One region of the Streptomyces aquilus genome, then DNA from elsewhere that is predicted to be linked to it. Evidence: riboswitches for the same ligand, from Rfam matches in the RefSeq annotation. Region 1 holds a riboswitch; each other region holds the start of a gene.

Region 1 (3,413 bases):
CCTCCATGCTGGCGGTCCTGGGCCTCGGCGCCCAGGGCGGCGAGGAGATCGTCCTCGCGTCGGACGCCGAGGGTGCGGACGCCGCCCTCGACCGTCTGGCGAAGCTGGTCTCCGAGGGGCTCGAGGAGCTTCCCGAGACCGTCTGATTTATCGGGCCGTATCGGGTCCGGCTGAATCACGGCACCGCTGAAGGGCTCGTCCGAGTTTATCGGGCGGGCCCTTTCGAATTCCCTCTCGCGGGCAGCAGAAATACTTCCCCGCGAATTACTGCTTCTTTGTATACGGCCCTCGTGTTAATGCCGCAGGCTCGGCATGTTTACGGGATGTTGCGAGTTCCTCACACGTTCGGGCCGATCTCCCGCGGCGCGGAATCGAAGGCGGTGCGCCGCGGTCGAGCGCTCGGTGTGCAGCGCGGTGACCGCACGCGCGCGTTCCGCGTCCCCGCGTGCCACGGCGTCGACGATCGCGCCGTGCTCCGCCCAGGACTCCACGGGGTTGGCGGGCGCCTCCACGGTGTACATCCAGGAGATCTTGTGGCGCAGCTGGGTCAGCATCGAGGTCAGGGCGGGGCTGCCGGAGGCCTGGGCGAGCGTCTCGTGGAACCAGCCGCCCAGGGAGCGCAGATCCTCGCTGTTGCCGCGCCTGGCCCGCTCCTGGCCCAGCCTGACCAGGCCACGCAGGACCTTCAGGTGCGCCTCGGTGCGCCGCTGGGCGGCCCGGGAGGCGCCGAGCGGCTCCAGGAGCATCCGCATCTCCAGCAGGTCGGCGGCCTCCTGCTCGGTCGGTTCGGCCACGCACGCGCCCGCGTGCCGCCGCGTCACCACGAAGCCCTCGGCCTCCAGCGTGCGCAGGGCCTCCCGGACGGGGACGCGGGAGACGCCGTAGCGGCGGGCGAGGAGTTCCTCGGTGAGGCGGCTGCCGCGCTCGTGGACACCGGAGACGATGTCGTCCCTGATCGCGGTGCATACCGAGTGCGCCGGAATACGCATGACCGACCTCCGCTTTAATCCCCGTGAAACGTCGACGATTGACGTGTGTTCAGTGACTCTATTGCAAGGAACGGGAATTTCCGATGGCGGACCGGAATCCATGGATATTTTTTGGACAGCGGGGTGCCGAAAACGGCGAAACCCCGGCTCGGTGAGCCGGGGTTCCGGGAGATCTTGCGGTCCGCCGTCGGACGGTCACACCGCGCTTCAGACGTTCACGCCGAGCCTCGGACGTTCACGCCGCGCTTCAGACGTTCACGCCGTGCGAGCGCAGGTAGGCGACGGGGTCGATGTCCGAGCCGTACTCCGGAGTCGTCCGGGCCTCGAAGTGCAGGTGCGGGCCGGTGACGTTGCCGGTCGCGCCGGACAGGCCGATCTGCTGGCCCGGGGTGACCGTCTGGCCGACCGAGACACCGATGGACGACAGGTGACCGTACTGGGTGTACGTGCCGTCGTTCATCTTGATCACGATGTTGTTGCCGTACGACCCGCCCCAACCGGCCTCGACGACCGTGCCGGAGCCGACCGCGTGGACGGAGGTGCCGCTGGCGGCGTGGAAGTCAACGCCGGTGTGGCTGCCGGAGGACCAGACGGCGCCGCCGGCCTTGTAGCCGGTGGAGATGTACGAGCCCGAGATCGGGGCGACATAGGTGTTGAGGCGCTTGCGCTCGGCGGCGGCGCGGGCGGCGCGCTCCTTGGCCTCGCGCTCCTTCTTGGCCTGGGCGGCGGCCTTCTTGCGGGCCAGCTCCTCGGCCTTCTTCTGAGCGGCCTCCTCGGCGGCCTGCTCCTGGGCGGCGGCCTGGGCGTCGATCTGGTCGGCGACCGAGTCGCCGATGGTGACGACCGGGATGAGTCCGGTCTGCTCGACCGCGGGCTCCGCGGCGAGGGCCGGGGCGGCGAGGGTGCCGATGACGCCGGTGGTGGTGAGGGCCGCGACCCCCGCCGCGCGGGCGGTGCTGCGCTTCATCCGGCTCGGGGCACGATGCTTCCCGGTGGGGCGCGTGAACGCCATGTGGAGGCTGATCCTTTCCTTCCCTCTCGCCTACCGGGTTAGCTGACGGGTTCGGAGCAGGAAGGTCTCCTACGGACCCCCTCGCTTCACGCGCGGGCGTCCGATTCACCCCAGGGACTGCATGGGTCCCCGGCTCCCCTGGCTCGCGCCGTACGGGGACTCGGCGATGACTGTCCGGTGCCGCGGGCGCGGCGCACTGCCTGACGGACAGCCCGGACGACGCTAAGCGGGGCGACTTTCAATCCCCAAACGGATCAGGCAATTTGTAGCGCATCCCACAGGGCAAACAGCCAACCAGCCTTCAATTCATTCCTTATTCGGACATTAAGGGGCCCTGGTGACGCTTCAGTCACCAGGGCCCCTTCACGCGCGCGTGCCTCTACTCGGCCGTCACCACGGTCACTTCACCGATACCGAGGGCCTCCACGGGCTCCTTGATGGCGGCCGCGTCGCCGACCAGGATCGTCACCAGGCGGTCCACCGGGAAGGCGTTGACGGCCGCCGCGGTGGCCTCGACGGTGCCGGTCGCGGCGAGCTGCCGGTACAGCGTGGCCTGGTAGTCGTCGGGCAGGTACTGCTCGACCTGGTCGGCCAGCGTGCTCGCCACGGCCGCCGCGGTCTCGTACTTGAGCGGGGCGACGCCGACGAGGTTCTGCACGGCGACGTCGCGCTCGGCGTCGGTGAGCCCCTCCGCGGCGAGGGTGCGCAGCACCGTCCACAGGTCGTCCAGCGCCGGACCGGTGTTGGGGGTGTCCACGGAGCCGCTGATGGCGAGCATCGCGGCACCGGTGCCGTCCGGGGCGGACCGGAGGACCTGCCCGAACGCCCGTACGCCGTAGGTGTAGCCCTTCTCCTCGCGCAGGACGCGGTCCAGACGGGAGGTGAGGGTGCCGCCGAGGCAGTACGTGCCGAGCACCTGCGCGGGCCACACGCGGTCGTGCCGGTCGGCGCCGATACGGCCGATCAGCAGCTGCGTCTGGACGGCGCCGGGGCGGTCCACGATGACGACCCGGCCGGTGTCGTCGGCGGTGATGGCGGGCACCGGGCGCGGCTCGGCCGCGGAGCCGGTCCAGGAGCCGAGGGTGTCGCCGAGCAGCCCGTCCAGGTCGACGTCGGTGAGGTCGCCGACGACCACGACGGTGCCGGTGGCCGGGCGGACGTGCTTCTCGTAGAAGGTGCGTACGGCGGCCGAGTCGATGTTCCGCACGGTCTCCTCGGTGCCCTGGCGGGGGCGCGACATGCGCAGGTCCGCCGGGAACAGCGTCCGGGAGAGCTCCTTGGCGGCCCGGCGCGAGGGGTTGGCCAGCTCGTGCGGGATCTCGTCGAGGCGGTTGGTGACGAGGCGCTCGACCTCGTCGTCCGCGAACGCGGGCGCCCTGAGGGCGTCGGCGAGCAGCCCGAGCGCCTTGGGC
Region 2 (3,413 bases), 1.2 Mb from region 1:
CAGCAGCGCCTCGGCGAGCCGCTGCCAGTCCAGGGCGGAGAAGCGGGTGCCCAGCACCGTGGTCGCGGCGATCGCCGTGAGCGCGCCCGGCGTCTCGGCCTCCGCCACCCAGCGCGAACGCTCCCGCAGCAGGCGTACGGCGAAGCCGGCGGCCAGCACCACCCAGGCCACGCACGCCAGCACGAGGGCGATGCGGGACATCACCTCGTACCCCGTCAGATGCAGGGCGACCGACACGATGCCGGTCGCCATCACCGCGGAACCGGCGGCGGGCGGGCGCTGCGCCCACCAGGTGCGGAGGGGGGAGGTATGGGGCGTCTCGGACATGAAAGCGATGCTAAGGAGCGCGTGGGGGGATCAGAGCGGGGCACGCGCGCGGGCGTGGAGAAAAGAGCGCGGGGCGCGGAGGGGCGACGCCTAGGCCGGGCGCACCACGCTGTGGATCGCCGACTCGCCGTCGTAGTAGATCGACTCCTCGCGGACGTACGCTCCCGGCTTCGGCGCGTGGATCATCATGCCGTTGCCGATGTAGAGGCCGACGTGGCTGACGTCGTCGTAGAAGAAGACCAGGTCACCTGGCTGTGCGTTGGCGAGGGAGACCGTGGTGCCGAAGTTCACCTGGTCGTAGGTGGTGCGGGGGAGGGAGATGCCGGCGGCGTTCCAGGCGGCCTGGGTGAGGCCGGAGCAGTCGTAGGACTCGGGGCCGGTGGCGCCCCAGACGTACGGCTTGCCGACCTGTGCGCGGGCGAAGGCGAGCGCCTTGTCGGCCTTGGTCGCGTAGGAGGAGTCGGCGGTTTGGGTGGTTTGGGTGGTTTCGGAGGGGGAGGGGCTCGCCTTCTGCTCCGCCGCCTTCTGCTGCTCCGCCAGCTCCGCGGCCTTGCGGGCGGCCTCCTCCTGCTTCTTCTTCTCGATCGCCGCGAGCCGCGCCTTCTCCTCGGCGGTCAGCTGCGACAGCAGCTCGCGCGCGGCGGAGAGCTTGCGCTGGACGGTCGCCTTGGCGGTCTTCAGGTCGGCCTGCGAGCCGGTGAGCGTCTCCAGGCTCTCGGTGGCCTCCTGGCGCTTCTTCATCGTCGCGGACTGGGCGCTGATGTAGTCGTCGACCGCACCCTTCTGACGGTCCGTCATGCGGCCCATCAGCTGCGTCTGGTCGAAGTAGTCCTGCGGGGTGTCCGCGAGCAGAAAGGTCGCGGTGTCGGGCGCGGAGGCGCCGGTGCGGTACTGGGCCGCGGCGAAGGAACCGAGCTCCTCGCGGGCCTCGTTGAGCTTCTGGGTGCGCTGGGCGACGTCGTCGAGGAGGGTGTCGACCTCCTTGCGCTGCGCGGCGGTCTTCTCCTTGGCCGAGTTGTACTTCTCGGTCGCCGACTCCGCCTGCCGGTAGAGGTCGTCGACCTTCTTCTCGACTTCCTCCAGGCTCGGCTTGTCGTCGGTCGAGGGGGCGGCGGTGGCCGTCTGGGAGAGCAGGGCCACGGAGGTGAGGGCGGCCGTTGCGAGCGCGGGGGTGCGTATGCCTGCTACGCGCGTTCCCGCAGGACGTGGCCTTGCGTGCGACGCCAAGGGAGGCGACTCCTTCCATGTTCCGCCTACCGAGTTAGCTGTCGGGTTCGGGCGGGTGGTTCGGAAGGTGTGCCCTACGGCCGTCCCCGAGAGGGAGTGGGCCGATTCACCCCAAGGTCGGTGTGGGTCCCCGGCTCCGGTTGCCATGGCGGCGCACCGGACTCGGCGGAGGCCGCGCGGCCCGGCGACGTTCGCCGGTGGGGGTCGTACGGCCTGACCGGCACGGTAGCCAACGGGTGTGGCCCCTGTGAAGGTTGATGTCCGATAGGCCCGATACATTTTCGTGACCTTGGGTGGGCGGGGGAGAAGATCGCGCGGTTTCTCACGGAACGTGACGGTGGGGTCCTGGAGGGTGAGAGGGCCCGAATTCTCGGGGCGGCGGCGGGGTGTCAGTGGGGAGCCCTAGACTCGGAGAGCGATGACAGGCCTCTTTGACGACAGCTTCCTGGCGAACCTCCAGGCCCCCCAGGGCCACGAGGAGGAACCCCCGCCGCCGCCCGAGGACGAGCACGGACCGGAACCCGTTCCGGACGATCTGTTCGGCGGGAAGTTCGACGTACCGCCGGACCGGGACGCGTACTACCGCGACGGCGCCCCGCGCCCGGCCCTGGACGCGGCGGCGCTGATCGAGGGGCTCAACGAGAACCAGCGGGCCGCCGTCGTGCACTCCGGCACCCCGCTGCTCATCGTGGCCGGCGCCGGCTCCGGCAAGACGCGCGTGCTCACGCACCGCATCGCCTATCTGCTGGCCGAGCGGAATGTCCACCCGGGCCAGATCCTCGCGATCACCTTCACCAACAAGGCCGCGGGCGAGATGAAGGAGCGCGTCGAGCAGCTCGTCGGCCCGCGCGCGAACGCGATGTGGGTGATGACCTTCCACAGCGCCTGCGTGCGCATCCTGCGGAGGGAGTCGAAGAAGCTCGGCTTCACCTCGTCGTTCTCGATCTACGACGCCGCCGACTCCAAGCGCCTCATGGCCCTGGTCTGCCGTGACCTCGACCTCGACCCCAAGCGCTTCCCGCCCAAGTCCTTCAGCGCCAAGATCAGCAACCTCAAGAACGAGCTGATCGACGAGGAGGACTTCGCCGCCCAGGCCACCGACGGCTTCGAGAAGACCCTCGCCCAGGCCTACGCCATGTACCAGTCGCGGCTGCGCGAGGCCAACGCCCTCGACTTCGACGACCTGATCATGACGACGGTCAACCTGCTGCGGGCGTTCCCCGATGTCGCCGAGCACTACCGCCGCCGCTTCCGGCACGTCCTGGTCGACGAGTACCAGGACACCAACCACGCCCAGTACGCCCTGGTCAGGGAACTGGTAGGCACGGGTGCGCACGACGAGGACGTCCCGCCGAACGAGTTCGACGTCCCGCCCGCCGAGCTCTGCGTCGTCGGTGACGCCGACCAGTCGATCTACGCCTTCCGCGGCGCGACGATCCGCAACATCCTCCAGTTCGAGGAGGACTACCCGAACGCGACGACGATCCTGCTGGAGCAGAACTACCGCTCCACCCAGACGATCCTGTCCGCCGCCAACGCGGTCATCGAGCGCAACGAGTCCCGCCGCCCCAAGAACCTGTGGACCAATGCGGGCGCCGGCGCGCGCATCACCGGCTATGTCGCCGACACCGAGCACGACGAGGCGCAGTTCGTCGCCGAGGAGATAGACCGACTGACGGACGCGGGCGAGGCGAAGGCCGGCGATGTCGCCGTCTTCTACCGCACCAACGCCCAGTCCCGAGTCTTCGAGGAGATCTTCATCCGCGTCGGCCTGCCCTACAAGGTCGTCGGCGGCGTCCGCTTCTACGAGCGCAAGGAGGTCCGGGACGTCCTGGCCTACCTGCGGGTGCTGGCCAACC
Region 3 (3,413 bases), 1.4 Mb from region 1:
AGTCGCCGTCGACGGATGTGAAAGCTGCGGCCGTCCGGTTCGCGTCGAGTCGCCGGGGGATTCCATCCGTATTCTCTGATCATGGCCGCACCCACCGCATATTCACTCGTCGCCACTGACCTGGACGGGACCCTCCTCCGGGGCGACGACACGCTCTCCGACCGGTCGCTCGCCGCACTCGCGCGGGTGACGTCGGCCGGGGCCCGGCATCTGGTGGTGACCGGCCGACCGGCCCCGAGAGTGCGGCCGCTCCTCGACGACCTCGGCAGCACCGGACTCGCGGTGTGCGGGCAGGGCGCGCAGGTCTACGACGCCGGCGTGGACCGTCTGCTGTGGTCGGTCACCCTGGACCGGGAGTTGGCCGAGACCGCGCTCGGCAAGATCGAGGCCGAGGTGGGGCAGGTGTACGCGGCCGTGGACCAGGACGGGGTCGACGGGCTCACGCTCATCGAGCCGGGGTATCTGATGCCGCACCCGACGCTGCCCGCCGTGCGGGTGGGCCGCCGCGACGACCTGTGGTGCGAGCCGATCAGCAAGGTGCTGCTGCGCCACCCGGCCCTGACCGACGACGAGTTGGCGGCGACCGCGCGCGGAGTCGTCGGTTCCCTCGCCACGGTGACGATGTCGGGCCCCGGCACCGTCGAACTCCAGCCATGCGGCATCACCAAGGCGACGGGCCTCGCGCTGGCCGCCGAGTACCTCGGCCTGGGCCCGCGGGACACCCTCGCCTTCGGCGACATGCCCAACGACATCCCCATGTTCGACTGGGCGGCCCACGGCGTCGCGATGGCCAACGCCCACCCCGAACTCAAGGCCGTGGCCGACGAGGTGACCTTGTCGAACGAGGACGACGGCATCGCCGTCGTCCTCGAAAGACTCTTCCACTAGGCCCCTGCGGAAGGCTCTTCAACCAGCCCTCGGCGAAAGGCTGTTCAAGCAGTCCCCGACGAGAGACTGTTCAATCAGCCCTCGGCAGACCTCAGTACGCGCCGTACACGTTGTCGATCGAGCCGTACACCGCGGCCGCGTAGTTGCAGGCCGCGGTGATGTTCGCGACCGGGTCGTAGGAGTCCCACGACGTGCCGGCCACGTGGTACGCGTTGAACGTCGGGTCGATCACCTGGAGCAGGCCCTTGGAGGGCGTGCCCGCGGCGGCGTTGGAGTCCCAGTTGTTGATGGCGTAGGGGTTGCCCGAGGACTCGCGGATGACGTTGCGGTAGATGCCGTCGTAGGTGCCGGGAATGCCGTTCTGCGCCATGACCTGGAGCGAGGCGCGGATCCAGCCGTCGAGGGTGTCGGAGTAGCCGAGCGAGGTGGCGGTGACCGTGGTCGTGGTGGCCGCGGACGCGGTGGTCGCGCCGACGACGGGGAAGGCGAGTGCGGCGACGGCGGCACCGGTGACGGCGAGCTTGCGGGACAGACGCATGACGAAGTTCCTCTCCGGCGCCTGCGAGGTGAGCTGTCGGGTTCGGGCGGGAGCTGCCCGGCCATGCCGAAGAAGGCATGACTTCACCCCAAGCCGTACCGGCGCGTCCGAAGACGTCCGGCCCGGCGACTTACCTGGGTCCCCCGCTCCTGCCGTGAAGTTCTCTGGGTGAGGTGAGCGGTCTACGGGCGGCGGCAGGATTCGGCGTCCGCCCGGGCCCGGAACGTATGCGACTGCACATGTCCGAAACAAGTACCGGATTCACAGATCGCACCTGTTGACCTTGGTGTCCGGCTTGCGCGCCCCGGAATTCCGGGGTTTTCGGACAGGGTGAGGGCAGGGTGAAGTGAGCCAACTCACCGCGGAGAACGAGAACGGCAAATCGGGCAATCAACCCTCAACTGGCGGTTAACCGGCGGTCCGTGGAATCCGCTTCTCCCAGGTCCGGTGGAAGACCACCTCACCGCTCTCGGTGCAGATCACCTCGTTGGACGTCAGGAACTCGGTCGCCGCACAGGTGATCTCCGAGCGGGTGCGGACGGTGGTGTCCCAGCCCAGCTCCGGCCGGTGCAGCCGGATCGACCAGTCCGAACGGGCGCGGGCCGACAGCGGGTCCGCCTCCTGGATCGTGTACGTCTCCAGCGCGTCCTCGGTGAACTCCAGGCCGTCGGGGTAGAAGCGGGTGCCGCCGTAGCGCGGGTCGACCTCCAGCCGCCACTCGCCCTTGGCGACATCCCGCACGACCAGCCGCTCGGGGCGGGGCTCGTCGAGGGTGGCCGGGTAGTTCACGCCCAGGGGTTCCGACTGCTCGGGCTCGCCGAAGCCGATGCCGGTGTCCGAGTCCACGTCATGTGTCCTGACCGGCAGTTCGAGGAAGCTGCCCGCCGGGTCCAGTGTGAAGCCGGCGTCGGACTCGGGCTGCGGCCAGATCCACGGCCAGTACGCGGAGGAGACCGCGAGCCGGATGCGGTGCCCGGGCGGGAAGACATGCCCGATGCCGTTCAGCTCGAAGACGACCTCCCCGCTCGCCCCCGGCTCCCACGGCACCGCCCGGTCCCGCCCGTGCCGCGCCGACAGGTTCAGCACGCCCCGGGTGACCAGCGTCGACGACCCGTCCGGCGCCACATCGCACAACCGTGCGATCACCTGCCCGCGCGGCACCTCGCACGTCACCCGCAACCGCACCCGGGGCCGCCCCAGCACCCACGTCTCCTCACCCACCGCGAACTCGAAGCAGGCCGACCGGGCGTCCTCCTCCCGCTGGTCCGGCGGCAGGTCGGCGTCGTTCCCGAACGGGAAGAAACGCCCGGCGTCCACGCCCGTGTGCTGCGGGGAGCGGACGAGGACAGGGGCGCCCTGGAGGCCGTACGAGACCGTCGTGACGTGCGGGGAGGGCCAGGCCGGCTCGCCGACCCAGCGGCCCGGGAGCGTGTCGTAGACCGTGGCGGGGCGGTGGGAGTCGCTGACCCAGGACCGCAGCAGGGGTTCCCGCAGGACGCCGGTGTCGACGCCCTTGAGGTGCTGGTCCCACCAGCGCAGGGTCTCCTGGAGGAAGCCGATCGCCGGGCCCGGCGGCAGCCCGCGGTCGGGGTACTGGTGGGACCAGGGGCCGATCAGCCCGCGGACCCGGTCCGGCGGCAGGTGCTCGACCAGCCTGAGCACCGTGTCGCGGTAAGGGTCGTGCCAGCCGCCCACCGCCAGGACCGCCGCGTCGATCGCGCCGTAGTCCTCGCAGACACTGCCGTGCCGCCAGTAGGCGTCCCTGGTCTGGTGGTCCAGCCACGTGTGGATGAACGGATCGACGTGCTCCAGGCGCTTGAGCCACATGTCCCGCCAGGCCAGGCCCGCGTACCGCGGGTCCGGCGGCCGGGAGACGAAGGCCAGCATGGTCGCGGCCCAGGCGTGCATGTCGACGGCGAGGACGGAACCTCCCATGTAGTGCACGTCGTTGTCATAGCGGTCGTCCGTGGAGCAGACCGTGACGACC

What was found. A riboswitch is a leader RNA that binds a small molecule or an ion and turns the genes downstream of it on or off. The one in region 1 is predicted to bind cyclic di-AMP.
Region 2: linked by a shared signal. The riboswitch ahead of EJC51_RS29750 (C40 family peptidase) and the one ahead of EJC51_RS35340 (M23 family metallopeptidase) in region 1 are both predicted to bind cyclic di-AMP.
Region 3: linked by a shared signal. The riboswitch ahead of EJC51_RS28665 (transglycosylase SLT domain-containing protein) and the one ahead of EJC51_RS35340 (M23 family metallopeptidase) in region 1 are both predicted to bind cyclic di-AMP.

The regions. Positions count from the first base shown of each region.
Region 1 is NZ_CP034463.1:7,661,343-7,664,755, reverse strand. It holds gene EJC51_RS35350 (HPr family phosphocarrier protein) at 1-146, shown strand, start outside; gene EJC51_RS35345 (GntR family transcriptional regulator) at 294-989, opposite strand; gene EJC51_RS35340 (M23 family metallopeptidase) at 1,237-2,001, opposite strand; cyclic di-AMP (ydaO/yuaA leader) riboswitch at 2,014-2,177, opposite strand; gene EJC51_RS35335 (M16 family metallopeptidase) at 2,381-3,413, opposite strand, start outside.
Region 2 is NZ_CP034463.1:6,434,589-6,438,001, forward strand. It holds gene EJC51_RS29745 (tellurite resistance/C4-dicarboxylate transporter family protein) at 1-327, opposite strand, end outside; gene EJC51_RS29750 (C40 family peptidase) at 418-1,554, opposite strand; cyclic di-AMP (ydaO/yuaA leader) riboswitch at 1,563-1,732, opposite strand; gene pcrA (DNA helicase PcrA) at 1,973-3,413, shown strand, end outside.
Region 3 is NZ_CP034463.1:6,212,393-6,215,805, forward strand. It holds gene EJC51_RS28660 (HAD family hydrolase) at 82-888, shown strand; gene EJC51_RS28665 (transglycosylase SLT domain-containing protein) at 980-1,426, opposite strand; cyclic di-AMP (ydaO/yuaA leader) riboswitch at 1,430-1,612, opposite strand; gene EJC51_RS28670 (CocE/NonD family hydrolase) at 1,835-3,413, opposite strand, start outside.